3 regions of the Hymenobacter weizhouensis genome follow, and region 3 is predicted to be linked to each of the others. Evidence: riboswitches for the same ligand, from Rfam matches in the RefSeq annotation. Region 3 holds a riboswitch; each other region holds the start of a gene.
What was found. A riboswitch is a leader RNA that binds a small molecule or an ion and turns the genes downstream of it on or off. The one in region 3 is predicted to bind S-adenosylmethionine.
Positions count from the first base shown of each region.

Region 1 (4,613 bases), 2.2 Mb from region 3:
CAAGTCCTGGTGTCAGAACAAGGTTGAGGAGCTGTTTTTGCAACGTTGGAGCGAAGTAGAGACGCAAGATTTTGCGTCTCCTCGTTGGACAAAACGCACGCAGGAAGACGCAAAATCTTGCGTCTCTACCTCGTTCAACCAACCTGCTAGCTTAGCCCAGACCGGAGCCTTTTAGTGGTACGATGATTCCGGCCGAAGGTCAGCGTAGTAGCTCCGGTCCTTTATGGCCTCCCACAAAAAAGGCCCCGCTGCGGCTGGCAGCAGGGCTTTTTCGTGTTTTTTGGACTGGGTTTTCCGTCTGTGTTATTCGGTTTCGAGGCGTAGCTCCGAGCCGTCGGTGCCTTTCAGGGTCAGCTTGTCGTCGGTCAGCGTTACCACATCAAAAACGTTGGCGTTGGTAGCGCCGTTGGGAGTCATCGTAATTTTCTTGCCGGCCTGGTCGAAGGTGTACTTGCCGCTTACGGCGCCGGCGTTGGAGCTCATGTTGTACTGGCCGTTGGCGAAGAACGTCACCCGTTCGTCTTCTTCCGAGTCGGTCTGCTTCACTTTGTCGCCGGTAGCGTCCAGCTCCTTGTCGGTTTTCCAGGTTTTGCTGTCTTTGCCGTAGAGCATGTTGACGCCTTCCACCTTGCCTTCTTTGCTGCTGCACGAGGCGGCAAACAGGGAGAGCAGTACCAGTAGGCTGGCCAGGTAGCGAAACGGAGCAGAAATCGTTTTCATGAGATGCGAGAGTTGGGGGTTAGGAGAGTGAAGAGGATGCCGGTCATTCAGCCCTGGGCTGCGGCCGGCTTGCGCCTCTTACGCGGCCTTTTGGCAAGATGTTAAGCTCCTCACTCAGAATTTTGGCTCCTATAACCTATTGCCGTGGCTGGCGTAAGAGGCCCTGACGCCGTGACCATCAGCCAGATGCCCTACGGCCTTCCCCTCCCACTCCTAACTCATTGCACCATCATGGGACTGTTTGACTTCCTCTCGGATAAAGGCGAAAAACAACCGGTTCAGCCCGCCAACCAACCCAAGCCGGCCGGCGGCGCCACCGATTTCTTCGGCAATGCCAACGCCGCCCAGCCGGCTGCCGCGGCCCAAGGCGAAAAGTACACCGTGGTAAGCGGCGACTCGCTGTCGAAAATTGCCAAAAACCACTACGGCGACGCCAGCAAGTGGCACCAGATCTACGATGCCAATAAAAGCATCATCGGCTCCAACCCCGACCACATTGAAGTAGGCCAGGTCCTGACGCTACCCAAGCTGTAAGCTTGCTGGTTTATCTATTCTGAAAAAGCCGCTCATACTGGGCGGCTTTTTTTGTTGGGCCGGGGTGATGCCACGACTTTCTTAATCGTGATGTCACTATCATTGAACGACTTATTTAAGCGTGCAGGAGTCAGCAACGATAGTGGTACCACAAACCCCTCGGGAATCTGGGGCGCCATACCGGTCCAACAAAAAATTTTGCTGACTGCTTGCACTTATCCTTTTCGGGTATACATTTGCATCACCACACCGGTACTCCCCCGCTCGCGGCGGGGCAGTTTGTTTGAGGATTTATACAGAAGCGGCGAGAGAACAGGCTCCGTGACCCGCTGGCAACCTTCGACCGCGCGAAAGGTGCCAATTCCTGCCCGCTCCGGCTCCGGCCGGCGGGACATATAAGCCGAGTACCATGGAAAACTCCTTCGCCTTCGATTACCTGTTCCCGTTTGCTCCGGCTGCTCTGCGCGCCGCTCAGCCAACGGGTTTTTGCGTTGTGCCCCCTGCGGCCCGCACTACCTCCCGAATGCGAATGCGCTGCTGTTGCGGCGCTTGTTGTTGCTGTTGCTAGCCTAAGGCTCTTCGGCGCTCCTCCCCTCTTCCAGCTCTACCCGGCGGTGCCTCCGTGGCCTCCGCTAGGCTCTCCCGCACCCTGCTAGCCCTTATCGCCAGGTTTTCTGGCAGGCTCCGGTGCGGCTCCCGCCACGCTCAGCGTGGCCTTTCAGCTCGTCGCTCACTCCCTCCTTTTTTCCCGTCAACCTTCTCAACATCAGCACCCGTATGTCCACGCAAAGCCTCCACTTCGAAACCCTGCAACTCCACGCCGGCCAGCAGCCCGACCCCGTAACTGGTTCGCGCGCCGTGCCCATTCACCAGACCACCAGCTACGTGTTCAAGAACGCCGAGCATGGGGCCAACCTGTTTGCCCTTAAGGAGTTCGGCAACATCTACACCCGCCTGATGAACCCCACCACCGACGTGTTTGAGCAGCGGGTGGCAGCTCTGGAAGGCGGCGTGGCAGCCTTGGCCGTGTCGTCGGGGCAGGCAGCGCAGTTCATTGCCCTGAACAACATCCTGCAAGCCGGCGACAATTTCGTGAGCACGGCCCACCTGTACGGCGGCACCTACAACCAGTTCAAAGTGGCCTTCAAGCGCCTGGGCATTGAGGTGCGCTTCGCCGACGGGGACCGGCCCGAGAGCTTCGAGCAGCACATCGACCATAATACCAAGGCTATCTACCTGGAAACCATTGGCAACCCTAGCTTCAGCATTCCGGACTTTGAGCGGATTGCCGCCATTGCCGAAAAGCACGACCTGCCGCTGATTGTGGACAACACCTTCGGGGCGGGCGGCTACCTGTTTCGGCCCCTGGAGCACGGCGCCCACATCGTGGTAGAATCGGCTACGAAGTGGATTGGCGGGCACGGCACGAGCATTGGCGGGGTGATTGTGGACGGCGGTACCTACGACTTCGGCAACGGCAAGTATCCGCAGTTTACGGAGCCTTCGGAGGGTTACCACGGGCTGGTGTTCAACGACGTATTCGGCAAGAACGGCCCCTTCGGCAACATTGCCTTCATCATCCGGGCCCGGGTGGAAGGCCTGCGCGACTTCGGCCCCTCGCAGAGCCCGTTCAACTCCTTCCTGCTCCTGCAAGGCCTCGAAACCCTGAGCCTGCGCGTGGAGCGCACCGTGGAAAACGCCCTGCGCATTGCCACCTGGCTGGAGCAGCACCCGCAGGTGGAAGCCGTGAACTACCCTGGCCTGCCGAGCAGCCCCTACTACGCCCTGGCGCAGAAATACCTGAAGCGCGGCTACGGCGGGGTGCTCACCTTCGCCATCCGCGGCACCAAAGACACGGCCACGCAGTTCATCGACAACCTCAAGCTGGTGAGCCACTTGGCCAACGTGGGCGACGCCAAAACGCTTATCATCCAGCCTTCGGCTACCACCCACCAGCAGCTGAGCGAGGAGGAGCAGCGCGCGGCCGGCGTCACACCGACCCTGCTGCGCCTGTCGGTGGGCATCGAGCACTTCGACGACATCCGGGCTGACCTGCAACAAGCCTTCGACGCGGTGCGCGACGCCGCCACCCCGGACGCCGACAGCGGCAGCACCCTGCTGCCCCAACCCGAAATCGAACACGCCGCCACGCTGGAAGTCTAATACCAGGGGGTTGAGAGGCCGGGCGGTTTGGAGAGAGGCTGCCCGGCCGCAGCTTCCAGCACCGCGGCGCGCGGGTGGTGCCCAGGCTTTTGTGAGAGAGGAAGCCTGGTAACCCCACCACCCGCCCACAGCCGGGGCGGAGCCACCTGGCTCCGCCCGCAGGCTTTTGGTTAGACCTGAGACAGTGAGAGGTGAGAAGTGAGACGATGTTCTGGCTGCCCGGCCCTTATCAGTTCTATCCGACTCCATTCTGTTTTTTCATCCTGCTACTTCTTCCAGTTTCCTCATACCCAACCATCTAGAGCTTATCCTAAAGCTAAAAGCTAGAGTTAGAGTCCCCTCTCCTTTTTCGGACAGGGGGTTGGGGGTGAGGCGACTAGAGCTAGAGCCGCCAAGGGGCTCATCATCACACCATGTCCTTAGAAGAACCGCACCTGTTCCTCCTGCCCCGGCCGCTGCGCCTGGAAGGCGGGGCCGTGCTGCCGCACGTGGCCGTGGCCTACCACACCTTCGGCCAGCTCAACCCGGCCCGCGACAATGTGGTGTGGGTGTGCCACGCCCTCACGGCCAACGCCGACGTGCTCAGCTGGTGGCCGGGCCTGTTTGGGGCGGGCTGCCACTTCGACCCTGAGGAGTGCTTTATCGTGTGTGCCAATGTGCTGGGCTCCTGCTACGGCACTACCGGCCCGCTCACACCCGACCCGACTACCGAGCAGCCGCTGTTTCAGCAGTTTCCGCTGGTGACGGTGCGCGACATGGTGGCCGTGCATGAGGCCCTGCGGGAACACCTGGCCCTGCCGCGCATCCACACCCTGATTGGGGGCTCCCTGGGTGGGCAGCAGGCGCTGGAGTGGGCCGTGCAGCGGCCCCAGCTTATCGAAAACCTGGTGCTGCTGGCCACCAACGCCCGGCACTCGGCCTGGGGCATTGCCTTCAACGAGGCCCAGCGCCTGGCCATCTTCGCCGACCCCACCTACCACGCCGCCACGCCCGAAGGCGGCGTGGCGGGCCTACAAGCGGCCCGCGCCGTGGCCCTGCTCAGCTACCGCAGCTACGATGCCTATCAGCGCACCCAAACCCACCCCGACCAGGAAGCCCTCGACGACTTCCGGGCCAGCTCCTACCAGCGCTACCAGGGCCAGAAGCTTGTCAACCGCTTCAATGCCTACGCCTACGTAACCCTGTCCAAAGCCATG
Region 1 covers NZ_CP110139.1:4,206,302-4,210,914, reverse strand. The annotation lists gene OIS53_RS17455 (lipocalin family protein) at 304-720, opposite strand; gene OIS53_RS17450 (LysM peptidoglycan-binding domain-containing protein) at 952-1,254, shown strand; SAM riboswitch class I at 1,543-1,656, shown strand; gene OIS53_RS17445 (O-acetylhomoserine aminocarboxypropyltransferase/cysteine synthase family protein) at 2,032-3,417, shown strand; gene OIS53_RS17440 (homoserine O-acetyltransferase family protein) at 3,831-4,613, shown strand, end outside.
Region 1: another riboswitch for S-adenosylmethionine. It lies ahead of OIS53_RS17445 (O-acetylhomoserine aminocarboxypropyltransferase/cysteine synthase family protein); the one in region 3 lies ahead of OIS53_RS06720 (amino acid permease).

Region 2 (4,613 bases), 2.1 Mb from region 3:
GCTGCGGAGCTGATCTAGCACTGTAGCATACAAGTTCTTGGCCGCCTGGCTACTGCACCACCACTTCCACGCGGCGGTTGCGGGGGCGCTGCTGCGGGTCGCGGTTGTCGGCCACGGGGCGGGTGCCGCCGTAGCCGCGGGCCGTGAGGCGCACCGAGTCGATGCCCTGCCCGATGAGGTAGCGGCGCACCACGCGGGCCCGCTGCTCGGAGAGGCGCAGGTTCAGGCGCGGCTCCCCCACGTTGTCGGTGTGGCCAGCTATTTCCAGGCGCAACTGGGGTTGCGCGGTCAGGGTGCGGGCCAGGGCGTCGAGCACGGGCCGTGACGCCGGCAGCAGGGAGGCGGTGCTCTGGGTGAAGTAGAGGTTAGGCAGCGTCACGGCGGCCCCGCGGCTCAGAGCACTCAGGTCAGGCAGCATGGTATCGGGCACCACGGGTGCGGGGCGCGGCCCCGTGACCACCGGACGCGGCCGAGCGGCCGGCTGGAGCCTCGCGGGCGGAGCCGGCCGGGGAGTTCTGGCGGCCACGGCTGGCTTGGGAGGCAAGGCCAGTCGGCTCGGCCGCACCGGCTGAGCAGCTGCTACGGGTGGCTCGGGCAGGGGCCGCGGCAGCTCGGGGTACAGCAGCTGCTGGGGCACCACGGTGAGGCGCCGCCCCTTGGCCGCCGCAAACGCCTGTTCCAGCGTGGTAGGCCGGCCCAGCTCCGCCGGCCGCGCCCACGACAGCACTGCCCGCGACACGCGGCCCCGCACGTTTTTATAGGCCACATCAACCGCGTACAACTTGCCGGCCTCGTAGTACTGCGCCACATCCACGGGAATTACGCCGTTGTTGGGGCCGAAGAACTCCGGTTCATACTTCTCCATGCTCAGGATGTCCTCGCCGGCAAGGCGGACGTCGTGGGCGTCGTCCCACTCGGTGTGCAGCACGTACACGCCCGTTTCGGGGGCCCGCACGTAGCCGGTGTAGCGCACCGAGAAGCCCTGGCCCGGCACGCCGGGGGCGGGCGGCGCCCCCTGCCACGTGGCACTCAGCACCGGCTCTACGCGGCTGTGCACGGCCGGGCCCCGCACCGAACCCGCGTAGTAGGTGGCCCGTAGCCCGATGCCGGCCGGCAGCTTGCCCGCCACCGCCACGCCCGCGCTGGGCTTCACGGGAGTGCGGGTGGTAGCTTCCGCCCGGCTCGCAGGCGGCCCCGCCACAATGCCAACAGTGCCGCCCGACGCGGGAGGCGTCGACTTAGGCGGCCCCAGAGGTGTGGCGGTGGTAGGCAGGGCTACGGTGAAGTGGCGGGCTGCAATGGCCTCCGGAGCAGCTTTGGGGGCGGAAGGCCGGGTCCAGCCCAAAAAGGCGCGAGTGTGGCGGCTGCCCTGAAAATACTCTACCCGCACCGAGTAGTAGCGGCCGGCGGTGAGGCGCATAGGCGCCGAGGCACTCATGGTAGGCTGGTAGCGCCACTCATTCAGCACCTGCCGGCCCCCAATCCAGACCCGCATGCCGTCGTCCACAGTGAGGTGGAAGGTGTAGGTGCCGGTTTCCGGGGCGAGCAGCCAGCCAGTCCAGCGCACTGAAAACGACTCGGGCGGCAGGCCGGGGCCGGGCGCGTCGAAGTCCCAGTTGAAGTCGATGGCCGGGTCGGTGCGGGTCAGCACGCGCCGCTCAAAGTTTTCGCCAGCGTAATAGGTGCCGCGCAGGCCGGTAGCGGGTTTCAGCGGGATTTGGGCTTGGGCTTGAGCACGGAGAGCGAAGGCCAGCAGCAACAGCCCTAGCCAGCAGCAGCGCAGATACGAACGGTTCATATAGCAGAAATAAGATAAAGCGGTTTACACAGTCGTCCAGAGCGCATCAGGCCGTCATGCTTCATCTGGCGTCCGCCCCGCGAAGCATCTCTACTGCTTCGTTGAACGATTGAGTTAGCCAGCGGTAGAGATGCTTCGACTCCGCCTCCGGCTGCGCGGACGCCAGATGGAGCATGACGGTTAGCCTCTAGCGTCGGCAGCAGCAGGACGATTTATCAACTGTATACACCGCCTCGATACATGCTGCGGCAAACCTAGCAACTTCAGGTGAAATTGGATTCCGGGTTGCTGTGCCGTATCTTCGCCCTGTTACTTATCCAGAAAGACCGAGGGATTGGGCCCGATGACGTCTTAGCAACCTGCAACACAACAAGGTGCTAACTCCCATTTCAGCTTCCTTCTGAAGCCGAAAGAAGATAAGTACGGAACCGGCGCTTCCCGCGCGGCTCTTTCTGGATAGGCACTTTTTCGCTGCCGTTTTTCTTAGAAGAGCCGATATGCCAACCCTCGCCGCTTCCGCCACCGCCTCGCCCCTGCACGACATTCTGCGCCAGCGCCTGCTGATTCTGGACGGCGCCATGGGCACCATGATTCAGCGCTACACGCTGGAGGAGGCCGATTTTCGGGGTACGCGCTTCGCGGAGCATCCCAAGCCCCTGCGCGGCAACAACGACCTGCTCAGCCTCACCCGCCCCGACATCATCCGCCAGATTCACGCCGACTACTTTGAAGCCGGCGCCGACATGGTGGAAACCAACACTTTCAGCGGCACCACCATTGCCCAGGCTGATTATGGGCTGGAAGACATTGTCTATGAGCTGAATTACGAGTCGGCGCGCCTGGCGCGCGAGGTGGCCGACGAGTTTACGGCCCGCACCCCCGACAAGCCCCGCTTCGTAGCCGGGGCCATTGGGCCCACCAACCGCACGGCCTCCCTTTCGCCCGACGTCAACCGCCCCGGCTTCCGGGCCGTAACCTTCGATGAGCTGGCCACCGCCTACCACGAGCAGGTGCGCGGCCTCGTAGACGGCGGCTCCGACGCCCTGCTCATCGAAACCATCTTCGACACGCTGAACGCCAAGGCCGCGCTGTACGCCGTGCAGCAGTTCTTCGACGAAGGCGGCCGGCCGGTGCCGGTCATGATTTCGGGCACCATCACCGACGCCTCCGGCCGCACGCTCTCCGGCCAGACGGTAGAGGCCTTCTGGAATTCCATTCGCCACCTGCCCCTGCTCAGCGTGGGCCTCAACTGCGCCCTCGGCGCCGACCAGCTCAAGGTCTACATCAAAGAGCTAAGCCGCCTGGCCGACGTGCACATTTCGGCCTACCCCAACGCCGGCCTGCCTAACGCCTTCGGCGGCTACGACGAGTCGGCCCAGGAATTCGCCGCCGTAGTGGAAGGCTACCTCAAAGACGGCCTCGTGACGGTGGTGGGCGGCTGCTGCGGCACCACGCCCCAGCACATTGCGGAACTGAGCCGACTGGCGGAGCGGTACAGACCCAGGACATTGGCCTCACGGGTAGCCTCACCCCCTAGCCCCCTCTCCTTCAGAGAGGAGGGACTAGTTCTAGAATCTAGCTCTAGCAAACTAGAAACTAGTCCCCCCTCTCTGAAGGAGAGGGGGCTAGGGGGTGAGGCTACCCGTCTCGCCGGCCTTGAGCCGTTCAACATTACCCCCAACAGCTTGTTTGTTAACGTGGGCGAGCGGTGCAACGTGACGGGCAGCCGGGCGTTTGCGCGGCTCGTCCGGACCGGCAACTACGAGGCGGCCCTGCAAGTGGCCCGCGACCAGGTGGAGGGCGGCGCCCAGGTGCTCGACGTGAACATGGACGAAGGCATGCTCGACTCGGAGCAGGCCATGACGACGTTTCTGCACCTGATTGCCTCGGAGCCCGACATTGCCCGCGTGCCCATCATGCTCGACTCCTCGAAGTGGAGCGTGCTGGAAGCCGGCCTCAAGTGCGTGCAGGGCAAGAGCATCGTCAACTCGATTTCCCTGAAAGAAGGCGAAGAAGCCTTCAAAGAACACGCCCACAAAGTGCGCCAGTACGGGGCCGCCGTGGTGGTCATGGCCTTCGACGAAACCGGCCAGGCGGATACGTTTGAGCGGAAAATCGAGGTGTGCAAACGGTCGTATGACATCCTGGTGAATGAAGTCGGCTTCCCGGCCGAGGACATCATCTTCGACCCCAACATCCTCACCGTGGGCACCGGCATCGAGGAGCACCGCGGCTATGCCCTGGACTTTATCGAAGCCGTGCGCTGGATCAAGCAGAACCTGCCCGGCGCCCTCACCAGCGGGGGCATCAGCAACATCAGCTTCTCGTTCCGCGGCAACGACGTGGTGCGCGAGGCCATGCACTCGGCCTTCCTCTACCACGCCATCCGGGCCGGCCTCGACATGGGCATCGTGAACCCCGGCCAGCTGGCCGTGTACGATGAGGTGCCCCAGGACCTGCTGGAGCTGGTGGAAGACGTGCTCCTCAACCGCCGCCCCGACGCCACCGAGCGGCTCGTGGACTTCGCCGAAACCGTGAAGCAGAAGGACAAGGTGGAGGTAGTAGCCGACGCCTGGCGCAGTCTACCGGTGGCCGAGCGTTTGCAACACGCTTTGGTGAAGGGCATTACGGAGTTTATCGAGGAAGACACCGAGGAGGTACGCCGCCAGGTGGGCCGCCCGCTCGACGTGATTGAGGGGCCATTGATGGCGGGCATGAACGTGGTGGGTGACCTGTTTGGGGCGGGCAAGATGTTTTTGCCCCAGGTGGTGAAGTCGGCGCGGGTGATGAAGAAGGCGGTGGCCTACCTGGAGCC
Region 2 covers NZ_CP110139.1:3,773,402-3,778,014, reverse strand. The annotation lists gene OIS53_RS15790 (PA14 domain-containing protein) at 50-1,798, opposite strand; SAM riboswitch class I at 2,109-2,221, shown strand; gene metH (methionine synthase) at 2,296-4,613, shown strand, end outside.
Region 2: another riboswitch for S-adenosylmethionine. It lies ahead of metH (methionine synthase); the one in region 3 lies ahead of OIS53_RS06720 (amino acid permease).

Region 3 (4,613 bases):
ACAGTTTCGGCACTGTGGCTTCTGATAACGGGCGTTCTGAGTTTACTTAATCCTACAGCTGCCATTTTACCGCTATTAGCTTTCGGACTGTATCACATAATCCGGGCCTTGTTCTGGCGAAAATACTCGCGAGAATTCGTACCGAGCACAATGTCGAAATATGGAGTTGTCAGAACAATTTCACCGACCAATATTACAGTTGATGACATACGGTATATGAAGTGGCTTTTCTACGCGGGTACGATGTCATTTCAGGTATACGTTGCTGTATTGATTTTACTACGATGACCAGCACGTACAGCTACCAAGTCCGCGTCGAGCCTCACGCTTGGCAGCAACAGATGGTGGACTTCCGCAACCGTCTGATCCATTCGTACGACAACATTGACGACGTAATTGTATGGGCCATCCTGAAACGGCATTTGCCGGTACTGAAAGCTGACGTGCAGCGCCAGTTGCAGGAACCAGAATAGCTTATGCCATCAACTTTCGAAAGCTACGACCACACCATCCGGGCTGAACTGGCGGCCTGGCAGCGGCAGATGCAGCGGCCCCCGACGCTGGTGAACCGCCTAACGCGGCGGGTACAGGCCCGGCTGAATGCCTTGCTGCCGGAAAAGGTGCATCAGGCCATTACCACAGCTATTCGGGAGATGGTGCGGGGCGTGCTGTTTGGCTCGCAGCATCTTACCGCTAAGCCGCTGCGCGAAGGCACGCTGGCCGAGCGCGAAACGGCCGTGCGCACCCGCATTCGCTATTACCGCAACACGGCCGCCGTGGAAGGTGGCGTAACCGGAGCTGGGGGCCTGCTGCTGGGCCTGGCCGACTTTCCGCTGCTGCTCGGCCTCAAGCTCAAGCTGCTCTTCGATATAGCCGCCCTTTACGGGCACGACGTGCACGATTACGCCGAGCGGGTCTACCTGCTGCACGTGTTTCAATTGGCCTTCAGCGGGCAACACACCCGCAACGACACCTACCGCCGCCTGGCCGACTGGGACGCCTACCGCCACACCCTGCCCCCCGACGTGCAGGAGTTCGACTGGCGCACGTTTCAGCAGGAATACCGCGACTACATCGACCTGGCCAAGCTGGCCCAGCTCGTGCCGGTGATTGGGGCCGCCGTGGGAGCCGTAGCCAACTACAAGCTGCTGGAGCAACTCGGCGAAACCGCCATGAACTGCTACCGCATGCGCTGGTTTGCCAGTGCGCAAGCGGCTGCCACCTCAGAATGACAAAGCCATAAAAAACGCCCCGACGGCGTACGTCGGGGCGTTTTCAGGGAAGCAGCCGGAGCTTAGCTTTTGCCTTGCTGTGGGCTTTGGTGGCGGGCTTTGCGCTTCTGCAGGCGCTCGGCTTGCAGCTGGGTGTACTTGGCATACTGCTCGGCGCTCAGGATTTGCTTGAGCTGGGCGTCGTACTGGGCCCTGGCGGCTTTGCGGGCTTGCTGCTGCTGAATACGGGCCAGGTGCAGCTGCCGTACCTGCTCGGTTTGGGCGGCGCTGAGGCCGAGCTTTTTGGTCAGGTGCTGGGCAGCGCGGTCGGCCTTCTGTTCAGGGGTTTTCGGGGCCTGCTGAGCGCGGGCAGCTTGGGCGGGGCGCTGGGTGGGGGCCGGGGCCGTTTGGGCCGAGGCGACAGTCGCGGCAAACGAGAATGCGGCGAGCAAAACAACAATCTTTTTCATGGCTCTGAGACGGCAGCATATGGGAAAGGTTTAATTCATAAGAAAAGAAATGAACTGCCTACGTAGCGAGCTAAACGGCTTTTAAGTGGCACGAAAGGTAGTCTGAGTGCCAAGCGCTTCTAGTGCTGGCGCGGCAGATAAAATCAAAAAATTCAATTGCCGAATTAAACCTTACCTCCAAAAAATAGTCGGGGCTGGCCGGGCGGGAGGCGGAAGGTTGCACGTCGAGCCGGCCGGACGTAGCTTTGCCGCACCAATTCTTTACCTTATTGAAGGATTGTTTTTATACAGAGGCGCTGAGAGACAGGCTCGCTGAAGCGCCGGCAACCCTCCGCAAGCTGCGGAACGGTGCCCAACCGAAGGTCGGCGCAACTACTCGCTGATCATATAAAAACAAGTTGCCGTGGACATCCCGCCCCGTTTTTTCGCCTCCAGTGTTCCGTGTACTGCCTTCTTGCGTCTGCGCGTAAGCGGCACCTGGTGTTGGCCCGCCGGCTGTTGTTGCTGATGCAGGCGGATAGCTCCCGCTGCGGTGTGCTACGAACGCCGCTCCTCTTTCCCTTGTAAGTTTTTATCCTGCCAGCCACCGCTGCCGAAAGCAGATGGGCTGCGGTACGTGCCAGGAAACAACCGGCTTACCAGCAGCATGGCAGCCGCCACCAATCCGCGAAGTCCGCTTTGCGCCACCCTCTTATACACTGATGTATGCTGAAAAAATCATTGGAACTGCTGCGGCAGGAAGCCGCCGAATCGGGCGCTGGCACGTTGCAACGAACCCTGAACGGCTTTAACCTGATTGCCATTGGCATTGGGGTGATTATCGGGGCGGGGCTGTTTTCCCTCACGGGCCTGGCCGCCGCCAACAACGCCGGGCCGGCCGTTACGCTGTCGTTTATGGTGGCGGCCGTAGGGTGCGCGTTTTCGGCCTTGTGCTACGCCGAGTTTGCCGCCATGGTGCCGGTGGCCGGCTCAGCCTACACCTACGCCTACGCCACCATGGGCGAGCTGTTCGCCTGGATTATCGGCTGGGACCTGATTCTGGAGTACTCGGTGGGTGCGGCGGCGGTGGCCATCAGCTGGTCGCAGTACCTGGTGAAGTTTCTCAGCAAGTACGACGTCTACCTGCCCCCGCAGCTGGTGATGTCGCCGTTTGAAACGGCCGCCCTGGCCGATGGCAGCACGGTGCGCGGACTGCTGAACGTGCCGGCCATGCTCATCGTGGCCGCCATTACTTTGGTTGTAGTGCGCGGCACGCGGGGCTCGGCCTGGTTCAACGCCCTGGTCGTGACCCTGAAGGTGTCGGTGGTGCTGGTGTTTATTGCCCTGGGCTGGCAGTACATCGACCCCGCCAACTACCAGCCCTACATCCCGCAGAACACGGGCGTGTTTGGGGAGTTTGGCTGGAGCGGCATTTTGCGCGGGGCCGGGGTGGTGTTTTTCGTGTTCATCGGCTTCGACATTGTGGCGACGATGGCCCAGGAAACCAAGAATCCGCAGCGCAACATGCCCATCGGCATCATCGGCTCCCTGCTGATTTGCACGGTGCTATTCGTGCTGTTTGGGCACGTGCTTACGGGCCTGGCCCACTACACCGAGTTCAAGGACAGCGCCGCGCCCGTAGCCATTGCCATCGAAAAGACGCCCTACGCCTGGCTGGCCTCGGCCGTGATTCTGGCCATCATCATCGGGTACACGTCGGTGATTCTGGTGGATTTGCTGGGGCAGACGCGGGTGTTTTTCGCCATGGCCAAGGACGGCCTGCTGCCACCGGTGTTTGCGCGGGTGCACGAGCGGTTTCACACGCCCCTGCAATCGGGGCTGCTGCTAGGCTTGTTCATTGCTCTGTTTGCCGGCTTCGTGCCCATTGCCGTGGTGGGCGAAATGACCAGCATTGGCACGCTGCTGGCTTTCGTGATGGTGTGCCTGGGCGTGCTCATCATGCGCAAAAAGGAGCCCGACGCCCCGCGCGGATTCCGCACGCCCTGGGTGCCGGTGGTGCCCGTTCTGGGCATCCTGACCTGCCTGCTGATGATGGCCTCCCTGCCCCTGGACACGTGGATTCGGCTGGCTGTGTGGCTGGCCCTGGGACTGGCCATCTACTACGGCTACGGCCGCAAGCATAGCAAGCTGCGGCAGGAGCAGCTTCGGCAGCCGGCCTAACTCCGCGCCGCCGAAGGGCTAAGGGCTGTTGCAACCCTCTTCATATGCATGCAACTGCAAAACCCAACAGCCGGAGCCGTAAGGTGCCGGCTATTGGGTTTTGTGCACACTACCGAATAGCTTGCAGGCTCAGTATGTAACCTGATTTATCCATGGAAATCACTGCTTCGGAGATGCCTGTCTCCGCTGCCCGCCCCGAGCCGGCATATCCAACCATCAAGGAAAGCTGGGGCGCGTTTGGGTGGTTCTTGCTTATCATGCTGGTGGTTAGCCTACCGGTTTTTATCATTTTCAATGAAGTCATTCACCGCAAGTCAGTGGTAGTCAGTTCTGTGGCGACTGTGGCAGGGCAGGTGGCAACCATTGGTTTTTTGCTCTGGCGCTACCGCCAACGACAACCCCCGCTACAGGTACTGGGCACGGTGCCCACTAGCGTGTATGCGGCCTTGCCGGCGGTTGTACTGGCTCAGGTATTACTGCGCTCTACCATACAGTACTTGCACTTGCCAAACTGGATGGAAGAAGCGTTTCGGCATCTGGAAGCGCAGCCTGTACTGGCCTTTCTGATGGTTGGAATAAGCGCCCCAATACTAGAGGAGGTGTTATTTCGGGGAATATTGCTGACGGGACTGCTGCGTAACTATCGGCCCTGGGTCGCCATAGCGCAGTCGGCACTGCTGTTTGGCTTGTTTCACCTTAATCCGGTGCAAATTGTGTCAGCTGGATTGATGGGACTCTTACTCGGCTGGCTCTACTATCGCACTCATTCGCT
Region 3 covers NZ_CP110139.1:1,625,699-1,630,311, reverse strand. The annotation lists gene OIS53_RS06735 (HepT-like ribonuclease domain-containing protein) at 285-473, shown strand; gene OIS53_RS06730 (EcsC family protein) at 477-1,232, shown strand; gene OIS53_RS06725 (hypothetical protein) at 1,295-1,681, opposite strand; SAM riboswitch class I at 1,962-2,075, shown strand; gene OIS53_RS06720 (amino acid permease) at 2,387-3,841, shown strand; gene OIS53_RS06715 (CPBP family intramembrane glutamic endopeptidase) at 3,994-4,613, shown strand, end outside.